One region of the Kitasatospora sp. NPDC048540 genome, then DNA from elsewhere that is predicted to be linked to it. Evidence: riboswitches for the same ligand, from Rfam matches in the RefSeq annotation. Region 1 holds a riboswitch; each other region holds the start of a gene.
The links. A riboswitch is a leader RNA that binds a small molecule or an ion and turns the genes downstream of it on or off. The one in region 1 is predicted to bind cobalamin.
Positions count from the first base shown of each region.

Region 1 (4,314 bases):
AGAAGTCGCATGGCGGTCGACAGTAACGGTGTCCGCCCGCCGCCTCCACCGGGATTCGGGAGCCCGGTACGGCTTCCGGGGCGGGCGCGGAACACCTTCCGCGCCCGCCCCGGCGGTCCCCGCCGGCCGTCAGCCGGCGAGTTCCTCCCGCAGCTTGCGGGCGGCGCCGACCAGGCTGTCCAGCGAGGCCCGGGTCTCGGTCCAACCGCGGGTCTTCAGGCCGCAGTCGGGGTTGACCCACAGCCGCTCGGCGGGGATCGCGGCGAGCCCGGCCCGCAGCAGCTCGAGGGCCTCGTCGGTGCCGGGCACCCGCGGGGAGTGGATGTCCCAGACGCCGGGCCCGACCTCGCGCGGGTAGCCGGCCCGGGCCAGCTCTCCGGCGACCTCCATGTGCGAACGGGTGGCCTCGAGCGAGATCACGTCCGCGTCGAGCTCGTCGATCGCGGTCATGATCGCGCCGAACTCGGCGTAGCACATGTGGGTGTGGATCTGGGTGTCGGCCCGCACCCCGGAAGTGGCCAGGCGGAACGACCCGGTGGCCCAGTCGAGGTAGGCCGGGCGGTCCGCGGCGCGCAGCGGCAGTGTCTCGCGCAGGGCGGGCTCGTCGACCTGAACGACGGCCGCCCCCGCGGCCTCCAGGTCGTTCACCTCGTCGCGCAGGGCGAGGGCGACCTGGCGGGCGGTGTCGGCGAGCGGCTGGTCGTCGCGGACGAAGGACCAGGCGAGCATGGTGACCGGGCCGGTGAGCATGCCCTTGACCGGACGGTCGGTGAGGCTCTGCGCGTAGCGGAACCAGTCGACCGTCATGGGGTGCGGGCGGGAGATGTCTCCGGCCAGCACCGGCGGCCGCACGTACCGGGTGCCGTAGGACTGCACCCAGCCCTGCCGGGTGGCGAGGTAGCCGGTGAGCTGTTCGGCGAAGTACTGGACCATGTCGTTGCGCTCGGGCTCGCCGTGCACCAGGACGTCCAGGCCGGCCTGCTCCTGGAAGGCGATCACCTCGCGGACCTCGGCCTCCATCCGCTCCCGGTAGGCGCCGGCGTCGATCCGGCCGGCCGTCAGGTCGGCTCGGGCGCGGCGCAGTTCGGAGGTCTGCGGGAAGGAGCCGATGGTGGTGGTCGGCAGCAGCGGCAGTCCGAGCCGGGCGCGCTGGGCCGCGGTGCGCTCCGGGTACGCCTGGGCGCGGCGGGCGTCCTCGGCGGTGGTGGCGGCGGCGCGGGCGCGGACCGCCGGGTCACGGGTGATCGGGGAGGTGGCGCGGGAGGCGAGGTCGGCCCGGTTCGCGGCCAGGTCGGCGGTGATCGCGCCGGTGCCCTCGCGCAGGCCGCGGGCCAGCAGCGCGACCTCCTGCGCCTTCTGCTCGGCGAAGGCGAGCCAGCGCAGGATCTGCGGGTCGATGTCGCGCTCGGCGTCGGCGTCCAGCGGGACGTGCAGCAGCGAGCAGGACGTGGCGACGTCGACGGTGCCGGCGAGGCCGAGCAGGGTGGCCAGGGTGGCGAGTGACTTCTCCAGGTCGTTGATCCAGACGTTGCGGCCGTCCACCACGCCCGCGACCAGGCGCTTGCCGGGCAGTCCGCCGACCGCGGCGAGGTCGTCCAGGTTGCCGGCGGCCGGTCCGGTGAAGTCCAGTGCCAGGCCTTCGACCGGGGCCTTGGCCAGCACCGGCAGGGCCTCGCCGAGGCGGTCGAAGTAGCTGGCGACCAGCAGCTTCGGCCGGTCGGTGCGGGCTCCGAGCTCGCGGTAGGCGCGGGCGGCGGCGTTCAGTTCGGCCGGGGTGCGGTCCTGCACCAGCGCGGGCTCGTCCAGTTGCACCCACTCGGCGCCGGCGGCGCGCAGGTCGGCCAGCAGCTCGGCGTAGACGGGCAGCAGCCGGTCGAGCAGGGTGATCGGCAGGAAGTCGGCGGCGACGCCCGGGGCGGGCTTGGCGAGCAGCAGGTAGGTCACCGGGCCGACCAGCACCGGGCGGGCCTCGTGGCCGGCGGCGAGCGCCTCGCCCAGCTCCGCGACGGCCTTGGCGGAGTCGGCGGTGAAGGCGGTGTCGGGCCCGAGTTCGGGCACCAGGTAGTGGTAGTTGGTGTCGAACCACTTGGTCATCTCCAGGGGCGCGACGTCCTGGGTGCCGCGCGCCATGGCGAAGTAGCCGTCCAGCGGGTCGGCGTCGACCGCCGCGCGGTGGCGGGCCGGGATCGCGCCGACGGCGAGGGTGGTGTCCAGCACGTGGTCGTAGAGCGAGAAGTCGCCGGTGGGGACCTCCCGTACGCCCGCGTCGGCGAGCTGCTCCCAGTTCGCCCGGCGCAGGCCGGCCGCGGTGTCCCGGAGGGCGTCGGCGGTGACGGTGCCCTTCCAGTAGCCCTCGACGGCCTTCTTGAGTTCCCGGTCCCGGCCCTGGCGGGGGTAGCCGTACACGGTGGCGCGGGTGGCCGCGGCTGCGGACTTCGCTGTCAAGGGACTCTCCTTCGCGAGTCTGTGTCCTCAGGTACCCGGGGACGGGACGGGAGCGCGAAGGGATGACGAACAGGGCGGCGGCCCGCGCGTGCGCGTGCCTGCTCCGCCTGTTGTGGTCGCCGACCCGCCCTCGAGGTCACCGGGTGGCCGCCCGCGGATCGATCGCGGGCGGGCAGCGGGCAGGTCTTCGGACTCGCGGGCACACCCACCCTGTGAAGGGCGGGCACCTACTGGCCGTCGCTTCCCAGACCCTCCCGGGCCCAGTGCGTATGACGGCGGTCGTTCCCACTCACCGCTGCGGGGCAGTCCCGGATTCCCACCGGGTTCCCTCTTACGACACCCCGCCTGGCGGACGGGGCGAACCAGCTGCACCGGTCAGCCTATGCCCACTCCCCCGGCCCGGGGCCCGAATGTCACCCGATCGCCCACATGGTGAGACTCCGCACCCGCTCACCCTCGGCCGGCGGTTCCTCCTGGCCGGCGGTCTCGGGAACGTCGACGCCGGCGAGGACGTCCGCAACCTGCCCAGGGCCGAGGCCGGCCGTCTCGGGCACCCGCTGGTGGTGACCTCACGGCCCGCGCTGGTGGCGGCGCTCGCCGCGCAGCCACCGATCGCGCCGGCCTGACCGGCGTTCACGCCGTCGGCCACTGGGCGCCGGCCGGCGGGCCTCACCCCGGGCGGGGCGCCGTGCTCGTCAGAAGACCACCACCGAGCGCAGCACATCGCCGTTGTGCATGCGGGCGAAGGCGGCCTCGACGTCGGTCGGCGGGATGGTCTCGGTGACGAAGGCATCGAGGTCCAGGCGCCCCTGGAGGTAGAGGTCGATCAGCATGGGGAAGTCCCGCGAGGGCAGGCAGTCGCCGTACCAGGAGGACTTGAGCGCGCCGCCCCGGCCGAAGACGTCCAGCAGCGGCAGTTCCAGGGTCATCTCGCTGGTGGGCACGCCGACCAGGACGACGGTGCCGGCGAGGTCGCGCGCGTGGAAGGCCTGCCGGTAGGTCTCCGGGCGGCCGACGGCCTCGATGACGACGTCGGCGCCGCTGCCGCCGGTGAGCTCGCGGATGGCTGCCACGGCGTCGCGCTCACGGGAGTTGACGGTGTGGGTGGCGCCGAGCCTGCGCGCGGTGGTGAGCTTGCGGTCGTCGAGGTCGACGGCGATGATCCGGGCGGCCCCTGCCAGCCGGGAGCCCATGACGGCGGCGTGGCCGACTCCGCCGCAGCCGATGACGGCGACGCTGTCCCCCCGGGAGACCCCGCCGGTGTTGACGGCGGCGCCGAGGCCGGCCATGACGCCGCAGCCGAGCAGTCCGGCGGCGAGGGGCGAGGCGGCGGGGTCGACCTTGGTGCACTGGCCCGCCGCGACGAGTGTCTTCTCAGCGAAGGCGCCGATGCCGAGCGCCGGCGTGAGTTCGGTGCCGTCCGCCAGGGTCATCCGCTGCCCGGCGTTGCGGGTGTCGAAGCAGTACCAGGGGCGGCCGCGCCTGCAGGAGCGGCACTGTCCGCACACCGCACGCCAGTTCAGGATGACGAAGTCGCCGGGCGCGACCTCGGTCACCCCCTCGCCCACGGACTCCACGGTCCCGGCGGCCTCGTGGCCCAGCAGGAAGGGGAACTCGTCGCTGATCCCGCCGTCCCGGTAGTGCAGGTCGGTGTGGCAGACGCCGCAGGCCTCGACCTTGACCACCGCCTCACCGGGGCCCGGGTCGGGCACGGTCACCGTCTCGATCCTGACCGCCTCGCCCCTGCCTGCGGCGACGACACCTCTGACCTGCTGAGCCATGGAGCACAACCTTCTGCCGGGTGGAGGGGACGGTGGGGACACGCGTGGTGCTGTCACCCGCGGAGCCGGTCGGTGACCCAGGTGTGGA
Region 1 covers NZ_JBEZIR010000164.1:9,796-14,109, reverse strand. The annotation lists gene AB0D08_RS36710 (NAD-dependent epimerase/dehydratase family protein) at 1-11, opposite strand, end outside; gene metE (5-methyltetrahydropteroyltriglutamate--homocysteine S-methyltransferase) at 130-2,445, opposite strand; cobalamin riboswitch at 2,627-2,779, opposite strand; gene AB0D08_RS36700 (hypothetical protein) at 2,856-3,071, shown strand; gene AB0D08_RS36695 (S-(hydroxymethyl)mycothiol dehydrogenase) at 3,141-4,226, opposite strand; gene AB0D08_RS36690 (aromatic ring-hydroxylating dioxygenase subunit alpha) at 4,280-4,314, opposite strand, start outside.

Region 2 (4,314 bases), on a different contig from region 1:
GCAGCCGCCCACGGGGCGATCTCGTCGGAGCGGCTGTGCATCAGCAGGACCGGCACCTGGAGGTCCCGGCCGTCCGCGAGGCGTGCGAAATCGGCCAGGTCGACGCCGGAGCGCCCCTGGGCCGCCAGGGCGCCCAGTTCGGCCACCGCGGCCGGTGCCCCGGAGCGCGCCGCACCCCGCCGCGCGGTGGCCGGCCAGTCCAGCACCGGGGAGTCCAGCACCAGCCCGGCCACCGACCCGCGCCAGTCCGAGCGGACCGCCGTCTGCATCGCGATCGTCGCCCCGAGCGACCAGCCGTACAGCACCACCCGGCCCGCACCGGAGGCCAGCGCCGTGTGGACCGCCGCGTCCACGTCGCGCCACTCCGTCTCGCCGAAGTGCCCGAGCCCGTCCGGCGAGGGCGGCGCGCCCTCGTCACCGCGGTACGTGACGGTCAGCGTCGGCACCCGCAGCGAGCGCAGCAGCGGCAGCACCGGCAGCACCTGGGTGCGGTCGGCTCCCGGGCCGTGCACCAGGACCACCCAGGTCCCGCGGACCGCGGGGACGTACCAGGCGGGCAGCTCGCCGATCTCGGCGTTCACGGAGGAGTCGACGTACTCGATGCCCAGCGCGGTGAGCGGGTCACCGACGTAGACCCGGGGCGTCAGCCGCACCTCGGTGCCGGCGGTGAGGGTGCCGCCGTCGGCCCGCTCCAGGCGCCGGGTGACGGTCTGCACATCGGTGCGCAGCACGTCGCCGACCACGGCGTGACCGCCGTCCCCCCACTCCAGGGCGTACCGGCCGGGCCGGACCGAGGCGGTGGTGCGGGTCAGCGTGACCTGGCCGGGGCCGAGCGCGTGCACCCGCAGCGAGGTGCCCCCGCCGCCGTCGGCGGGCTTCAGCACCCGGTCGGAGACCTTGCGGCCGAGCAGCAGGACCGCGGTCCCGGTCCCGACGACGGCGGCTGCCACGACGGCGGCGGTTTGCCAGCGCATTGTGCTCCCCGGTGTGCTGATCGCGGACCGAAATCGATGCGCTCCCAGTCCACCGTCCGGCCCCGGCCCGGGCCACCGGGCGGGGCCGTTCGAGGGGCTGCGGGCCGGGCCGCCGGGGCGGCGCCCGTCAGATCGGGAGTTCGGTGCGGTGCCGGGACAGCAGTTCCCAGAACCGCGGCGTCGGCAGCTGCCGCGGCTGCTCCTCGGCGGCCGGGGCGGCCGCACCCCAGTGCATCGGCACCTGGTACTCGCCCTGCAGCTCGGCCAGTACCAGCGCCAGCACCTCCTGGTCCACCGGCACCAGGCGGGCCACCGGCTTCAGCTGGCCCTGCCACCGGCCCTGCACCACCTGCCGCAGCCGCTGGTCGAGGTCGTCCTGGTGACCGGTGATCCACACCAGGGTGCGCAGCCCGAGTCCGAGCACCCGGGCCAGCGCCCTGGTCTGCTCCGCGTCACCTGCCCAGCGGCCGGTCAGCTCCGCCTTCGCATAGCTCTGCGGGGTGACCCCGATCTGCCGGGCCGCCTGCTCCTGGCCGAGCTCGCGGGCCACCCGGAAGTCCCGCAGGCTCGCCGGGCGGGCGCCCATCAGCTGCGCCGGCGGACACCACAGGGCACGCGCCAACGCGATGAACTCCTCCTCGGAGGGCCGGACGGCACCGCTCTCCCACCCGATCACATGGGCCGGCAGCAGCCGTACCCCGTGGGCGGCCATGCCCTCGGCCACCTGGTCCGGCGTCAGACCGAGACCGGCGCGGTGGGCCCGGGCGGCCGCCGGGGAGAACGGCACCGGGGTGGGGGCGGGCTGTCTTCGTCGCATGGGACCGAAGCTAGGGCCGGGGCCGCCGCCCCCTGTAGCCGCTGAACGCACGAACCCCCGTTGGACAGATCCACAGTGGACTGGTCGAACCGACAACCGTCCGCCCCGCAGGCGCCCGGCTACTCGGAGGTAGAGACGGCTGACGCCGCGGGTGCCCGCTCCGTAGGAGAGGTGCGCGGGAGCGCGGGCCGGCGGCCGCCTCCGGTCGCGGCCGGGGCCAGGGTCACAGCCCGGGCCGCGGGCCCGGTGAGCTGGGGTGATGACGTGTGATCAAGCCCTCCGGCGGTCTTGTTGACTCCCGGACGAAGCGCGTGATGGGATCCTTGCGCCATACGGAGGCAAGCAGAGGAAGCCGGTGCGAGTCCGGCGCGGTCCCGCCACTGTCACCGGTCGGCGCCCCCGCAGCGGCGGGCGGTCGCCAGGCCGGGAGCCAGGAGACTCTCACCACCGTTCGTCGATCCAGGGCGCGGACCCTGAGTGAGGACACCTAGCCATGCAGGCTGCCCAGGACCGAGCCACGCCCGCCACGCCGTGCGCCGACTGACCCCCGCCCTGCCCTGGCTGCTGGGCGCCGTCGCCGGCTACCTGGCCGACGCCCGGTACGGCGACCCCCGGCGCGGGCACCCGGTCGCCCTGTTCGGCTCGGCCGCCGGCCGGCTGGAACGGGCCGTCTGGCGCGACCACCGGGCCGTCGGCGCCGCCTACACCGCCACCTGCGTGGGCACCGTCGCAGCCGGCGCGGTCCTCACCGAACGCACGCTGGGGCGTTCGGCCGCCGGCCGCACCGCGCTGGCCGCCGCCGCCACCTGGACCGTCCTCGGCGGCACCTCCCTCACCCGCGAGGCCCGCACCATCGCCGCCTCCCTCCGGGCAGGCGACCTGACGGCGGCCCGGGAACGGCTGCCGCACCTGTGCGGCCGCGACCCGAGCGCCCTGGACGAGCAGCAACTCGCCCGCGCGGTCGTCGAGTCGGTGGCCGAGAACACCGCCGACGCGGTGGTCAACGCACTCACCTGGGGCGCCCTCGCCGGGACGCCCGGACTGCTCGCCTTCCGGGCCGTCAACACCCTCGACGCCATGGTCGGGCACCGCTCGGCCCGCCACCGGCGCTTCGGCTGGGCCTCCGCCCGGCTGGACGACGTGGCCGGCTGGCCCGGCGCCCGGCTGACCGCGCTGCTGACCGTCGCCGCGGCGCCGCACCCGCGGACCGCCTGGCAGGTCTGGCGACGGGACGGCTCCGCCCACCCCAGCCCCAACGCGGGCCAGGCCGAGTCGGCGTTCGCGGGCGCCCTCGGCGTACGGCTCGGGGGCACGCTGCATTACGGGACGCGGGTCGAGCACCGGCCGGTGCTCGGCGCGGAGCTCCGCCCGGTGGCGGCCGACGACATCGAACGGGCCTGCCTCCTCTCCCGCCGCGTCGGCACCCTGGCCCTGGCCACCACCGTCCTCGCCCGCACCGCCTGGACCCTGACCCGCCGCCACCCCCGGGGCACCCGATGAACCGATCACGCTGGGCACCCCCCAGGGGCTCTACCCCACAGAGCTGGGCACCCCCCAGGGGCGCTACCCCACAGAGCTGGGCACCCCCCAGGGGCGCGGGGAACTGCGCGAAGTCGGAAGGCGCCGCGCCGCACCTCCCGCAGCGCGCAGTTCCCCGCGCCCCTGAAAGGACGCACCCCCGAGGCACGAAGACCGACGTGACCGCGCCGCACCTCCCGCAGCGCGCAGTTCCCCGCGCCCCTGAAAAGACGCACCCCCGAGACACGCCCGGAGGGCCGGCCGGGGGCCCGATGACGACTGAGGAATGGTGTGGGCGTGGCTAAGGCGCTGCTGGTGGCCGGTACGACGTCGGATGCCGGGAAGAGTGTGGTGACGGCGGGGATCTGCCGGTGGCTGGCCCGGCAGGGGGTGCGGGTGGCTCCGTTCAAGGCGCAGAACATGTCGCTGAACTCGTTCGTGACCGCCGACGGCGCCGAGATCGGCCGGGCACAGGCGATGCAGGCGGCCGCCGCCCGGGTGGACCCGGAGGCGGCGATGAACCCGGTGCTGCTCAAGCCCGGGGCCAACGGCCGCAGCCAGGTCGTCCTGCTCGGCCGGGCCGTCGCCGAGGTCGGCGCCCTGGACTACCGCGACCGCAAGCCCGTCCTGCTGGAACGGGCACTGGCGTGCCTGGCGGATCTGCGCAGCCGGTACGAGGTGGTGGTGTGCGAGGGCGCCGGGTCGCCCGCCGAGATCAATCTGCGCGACCGGGACATCGCCAACATGGGGCTGGCCACCGCCGCCGGCCTGCCGACCGTGGTGGTCGGGGACATCGACCGCGGCGGGGTGTTCGCCGCGATGTACGGGACGCTGGCGCTGCTGTCGGCCGAGGACCAGCGGCACGTGGCGGGCTGGTTCGTCAACAAGTTCCGCGGTGACGCGCGGCTGCTGGAGCCCGGGCTGGCGATGCTGCGCGAGCTGACCGGCCGTCCGGTGCTGGGCACGCTGCCGATGCTGTCCGGGCTGTGGCTGGACGCCGAGGAC
Region 2 covers NZ_JBEZIR010000143.1:3,933-8,246, forward strand. The annotation lists gene AB0D08_RS35015 (alpha/beta hydrolase) at 1-974, opposite strand, end outside; gene AB0D08_RS35020 (helix-turn-helix transcriptional regulator) at 1,102-1,791, opposite strand; cobalamin riboswitch at 2,090-2,252, shown strand; gene AB0D08_RS35025 (cobalamin biosynthesis protein) at 2,344-3,291, shown strand; gene AB0D08_RS35030 (cobyric acid synthase) at 3,607-4,314, shown strand, end outside.
Region 2: it holds a riboswitch for cobalamin, as region 1 does, so the genes downstream of both, AB0D08_RS35025 (cobalamin biosynthesis protein) here and metE (5-methyltetrahydropteroyltriglutamate--homocysteine S-methyltransferase) in region 1, are expected to answer to the same signal.

Region 3 (4,314 bases), on a different contig from region 1:
TGGTCAACGCCCAGGTCCGGCCGGGGTACGGCCGGATGGATCCGGACCGGCACCTGGCGGAGCTGGCCACCGCCCACGGGCTGACCGGTCCCGGGGCCGGCCTGATGACGGCCGCCCAGGTGGACGCGGTGACCTGGGCCTGCGACGCCGGGGCCATCGCGGTAGTCACCGCGGGGATCGGCGTGCCGAGTTGGGCCGCCGCGCCGGAGCCGGCGGCCGCCCACGGGCCCGGGACCATCAACATCCTGGCGGTCGTCCCGGTGGCGGTGTCCGATGCCGGTCTGGTGAACCTGCTGGCCACCGCCACCGAGGCGAAGGTGCAGGCGCTGCTGGACGCCGGGTACGACTGCTCGGGGACGCCCTCGGACGCGGTGTGCGTCGCGGTACGGCGCGCCCGTCCCGGGGAGAGCGCGGAGCCGTTCGGCGGGCCGCGCTCGCCGTGGGGCGCGCGGGTCGCCCGCGCGGTGCACGCCGCGGTACGCGAGGGCGCGGAGGCCGACCGCGCGCGCCGGGCACGCGGTCCGGTGCCCGACCACGCGTACCCCCGGCCCGGCTGCCGCCGGACCTACGAGCTGGCGGATGCTCAACTGCCGTAGCGCAGCGAGACGGTGTCGCCGATGTTGATGACCGTCGCCCGGGTCGCGGCGGTGGCAGCGGCACCGTCCAGGCTCACCTTCCAGGACGAACCACCGCTGTTGGCGGTTGAGTTGACCGCGGTGACGGTACCGCTGCCGGTGGGCGGGGTGACCGAGGTGACGCAGCCGCTCGGGGTCGCGGTGGCGGCGGCGTCAAGGACGGCGCCCAGCGTGGTGGTGGCGCCGGTCGGGGTGACGGTGACGGCGCAGACCTTCAGTGCGCCGGCGGTGCCGTTGTCGACGATCAGCGCGAGGCGGGCGGCCGTCCCGGCGGTGAAGGCTCCGGTGGCGGCCCAGGTCGGGGTGCCTGCGGTGACCGGCGTGGGCGGGGCGGCGGTGAAACCGGCGCCCGCGACGGCGCGCAGCCCGTCCACGGAGGCGTAGGCGGAGGGCGCGGTGTCGGTGGGCAGGTACTTGAAGCCGCCGCCGGGCTTGAACTGCTGGGCGATCAGGAAGTCGATCGGGGTCTTGCCGCTGCCGCTGGTGAAGTCGGCGCCCTGGGGGTTGATGCCGCAGGCGTTGAGGCCGGAGACGGCCCAGCCGTTGGAGTCGGTGTTGGCGCCGAACATGGAGTTGAAGGCGCCGGAGGGGACGAGTTTGCCCTTGAGGAAGTTCTTGGCGGCGACGATCGCCGCGTCGGTGCCGGGCACGCCGCTGCTGCACAGTGAGGCCATCGCGGCGCCGGTCATGTCGATGTCGCTGCCCTGGGCGAGCGCGGTCGGGTTGCCGGCGGCCTTGCCGTAGTTCCAGCCGCCGTCGTTGTGCTGGTTGGCGCGCACCGCGGTCACGGTGGCGTCGATCAGGGCCTGCGGCACGCGCTGGGCCCCCGCCTGGGTGCGGGCTCCGCCGAGCGCGAGCAGGCCGAAGACGGTGCCGTTGAAGTTGGCGGACGGGCCGTAGTAGCCGGGTTCGGCGCTCTGCCAGTACGCGGCGAGGTCGGCGATCAGGTTGCGGCCCGGGCCGGCCCGGGCCGGGTCGATACCGGCCGCGTAGGCGTTGAGGACGGCGCGTTCGTAGTCGGTGACGACGGGCGAGGCGCTGGGCCAGGAGGCCGCGGCGAGCTGGTTGCGGTAGACGGTGCGGGCGTTCTTGGTGGTGTCGCCGCCGGGGGTGACGTCGACGGCGGCCGTCCCGGCGGCCGCGAGGGCGCTGAACGCCCACTCGTCGGACAGCCCGCCGCCGGTGACGTAGCTGCCGTCCGAGCCCTGCAGCGACTTGAGGTAGGTGACGCCGGTGCTCCTGGAGGTGGCGATCTGGGCCGGGGAGGCGGTGGCGCCGGCCGGGACGGCGGACACCAGCAGGGCGCCGGCCGCCAGGGCGACGACGGTGACGGAGGAGGGGCGGAGGGGCACGGTCGGGCTCCTTGGGTGGGGGCGTCGACCCGCGCCGGTCCGGTGTCCCCGCGGGGGAGCACGACAGCTGGGGCGGCCGCCGCCCGGATCGCGTGGGCTGGCTCTCGCTCGTGGTGCGCGGCCGGGCGGGCATTCGGGCTCGGGGCGTCGATCCGCCCCACACCGCTGCGCGTCAGCCCCGGATTCGCACCGGGTTCCCCCACACGGCCACCGGGGACGCTACCGCACCTCACGGGTGGTCAGGAGGTGGGGAAGGCGACATGACGCCTCGTTGACTCCCCGCTCGGCCGCATGGTCTGATGAACCGGTTTTTTACCCTCGGCAGTCAGGGGAAGCCGGTCCGATTCCGGCGCTGACCCGCAACCGTGGACCCGTCGCCGAGCGGCGGGTGAGCCGGAATGCCTGCGCCGAGGGGCTTGGTCAGCAACACGTGCGTCGTCGCGGACTACGACGCGGTCCGGATCGGCTCCCCTGCCCGGGACCCGGTCGGCTGCGCCGTCGTTACCCCGCCTCGACCGATCAGGGAGTCGCCGGTGAGGGTCAGCAGCACGCGTACGGGGCACAGAGGCCGGGGTCCGGCCTCCCTCCTGCTCGCCACCGCCATCGCGATCACCGCGGGCGGCGCCGTGATGATCGGCCACCCCGACCGTGCCGCCGCCGACCCGATCGAGGAGTGCACGGCCACCACCGGCGCCGTGGTCGCCGTCGACTTCACCCACTGGGGCGGCAGCGTGGTGCGCGGCTGCGACGCCCACCCCACCACCAGCATGAACCTGCTGCACAACGCCGGGTTCACCACCACCGGAACCGAACACGACGGACCCGCCTTCATCTGCCGCCTCGGCAGCGGCACTTTCGGCAACGGCGTCCAGTACCCGACCCCCGCCGAGGAACCCTGCGTCAACACCCCGCAGGCGACGGCGTACTGGTCGTACTGGACCGCCGAGCCCGGCCAGGACACCTGGTCCTACAGCCAGTTCGGCGCCGGCACCCAGAAGCCGAAGCCGGGCGAGGTCGAGGCCTGGGTGTACGGCGGCACCGACGTCGGCGGCAGCAGCGGCGTGCCCGCCTTCACCCCGGACTCGGTCCGGGCGAAGAACGCCGCTAGCCCCTCACCGTCCGACGCCGCATCGGCCTCGGCCTCGGCATCCGCCTCCACTAGCCCGACCGTCGCGCCGCCCGCCACCGGCGACCCCGCGGCCGCGGCAGCCTGGCTCGCCGGGCAGCTCGTCCACGGCGACCACATGGAGAACTGGGCCTTCGAGGGCCCCGACTACCCCCGCACCTCGCTCACGGCCCTCGCCCTCGCCGCGGCCGGCACCCAGGACCCGGCCCTGCGCAAGGTCGTCGCCTTCCTGGAGGCGCACACCGACGCCTTCCTCCTCCCCGACGGCCCGAACGGCAGGCCCGGCTCCCGCGCCGCCGCCCTGCTCGCCCTCGTCGCCGAGAGCACCGGCGGCAACCCCCGCGCGTTCGGCGGCCACGACCTGCTCGCCGCGCTGACCGACCACGTCTGCACCGCGGCCGGCGAGGACGGCAAGTGCACCGCCGCGGGCGACTTCCTCGGCGCCGCCTCGCCCTGGGTGCAGGCCCTCGGCGTGATCGCCCTGCTGCGCGGCGACGTCACCCCGCCCGCCGCCACGCTCGCGCGGTTCGACGCCCTGCGGTGCGCCGACGGCGGCATCGCCGGCGCCATGATCGTGCCCGGCGAGAACTGCGAATCCGACCCGTCCAACACGGCGCTCACCGTACTGGCCCTGCGCAAGGCCGGCAGCGCCGACCCGACCGCGCAGAAGGCCGCCGACCGGCTCGCCGCGAGCCAGCAGGCCGACGGCTCCTACCTCCCGTACGCCGGTGCCCCCGGCGGCGACACCGCCAGCACCGCGGGCGCGGCCCAGGGGCTCAAGGCCACCGGCCGCACCGCCGAGCAGGCCGCCGCCAAGTCCTGGCTCGCCGCCCGCCAGAACAAGGACGGCGGCTTCGGCCCCGACGAGGGGACCACCGACTCGGACCCGGCCGCCACCGAGCAGGCCATCCTCGCCCTCACCGGCACCGACCCGGCGAGCGTCACCCACGACCTCGGCTCCGCCACGCAGCCCCCGAAGCCAGGCAAGGCACCCGACCTGGCCAAGGGCAGCGCCTATCTGACCGCCCCGGCCAACCTGATCGACGGCCACTACTACGAGGCCTTCCCGACCTTCGCCGACTTCGGCCTCACCATCGACGGCGCCTACGCGCTCGCCGCCACCGGGACCGACGACGCCGCCCTGCGCAAGATCGTCGACTTCCTGGACCAGCAGGGCAAGGACGCCAACGACCGCACCGTC
Region 3 covers NZ_JBEZIR010000147.1:7,180-11,493, forward strand. The annotation lists gene AB0D08_RS35380 (adenosylcobinamide amidohydrolase) at 1-596, shown strand, start outside; gene AB0D08_RS35385 (hypothetical protein) at 584-1,987, opposite strand; cobalamin riboswitch at 2,115-2,187, opposite strand; cobalamin riboswitch at 2,270-2,412, shown strand; gene AB0D08_RS35390 (prenyltransferase/squalene oxidase repeat-containing protein) at 2,521-4,314, shown strand, end outside.
Region 3: it holds a riboswitch for cobalamin, as region 1 does, so the genes downstream of both, AB0D08_RS35390 (prenyltransferase/squalene oxidase repeat-containing protein) here and metE (5-methyltetrahydropteroyltriglutamate--homocysteine S-methyltransferase) in region 1, are expected to answer to the same signal.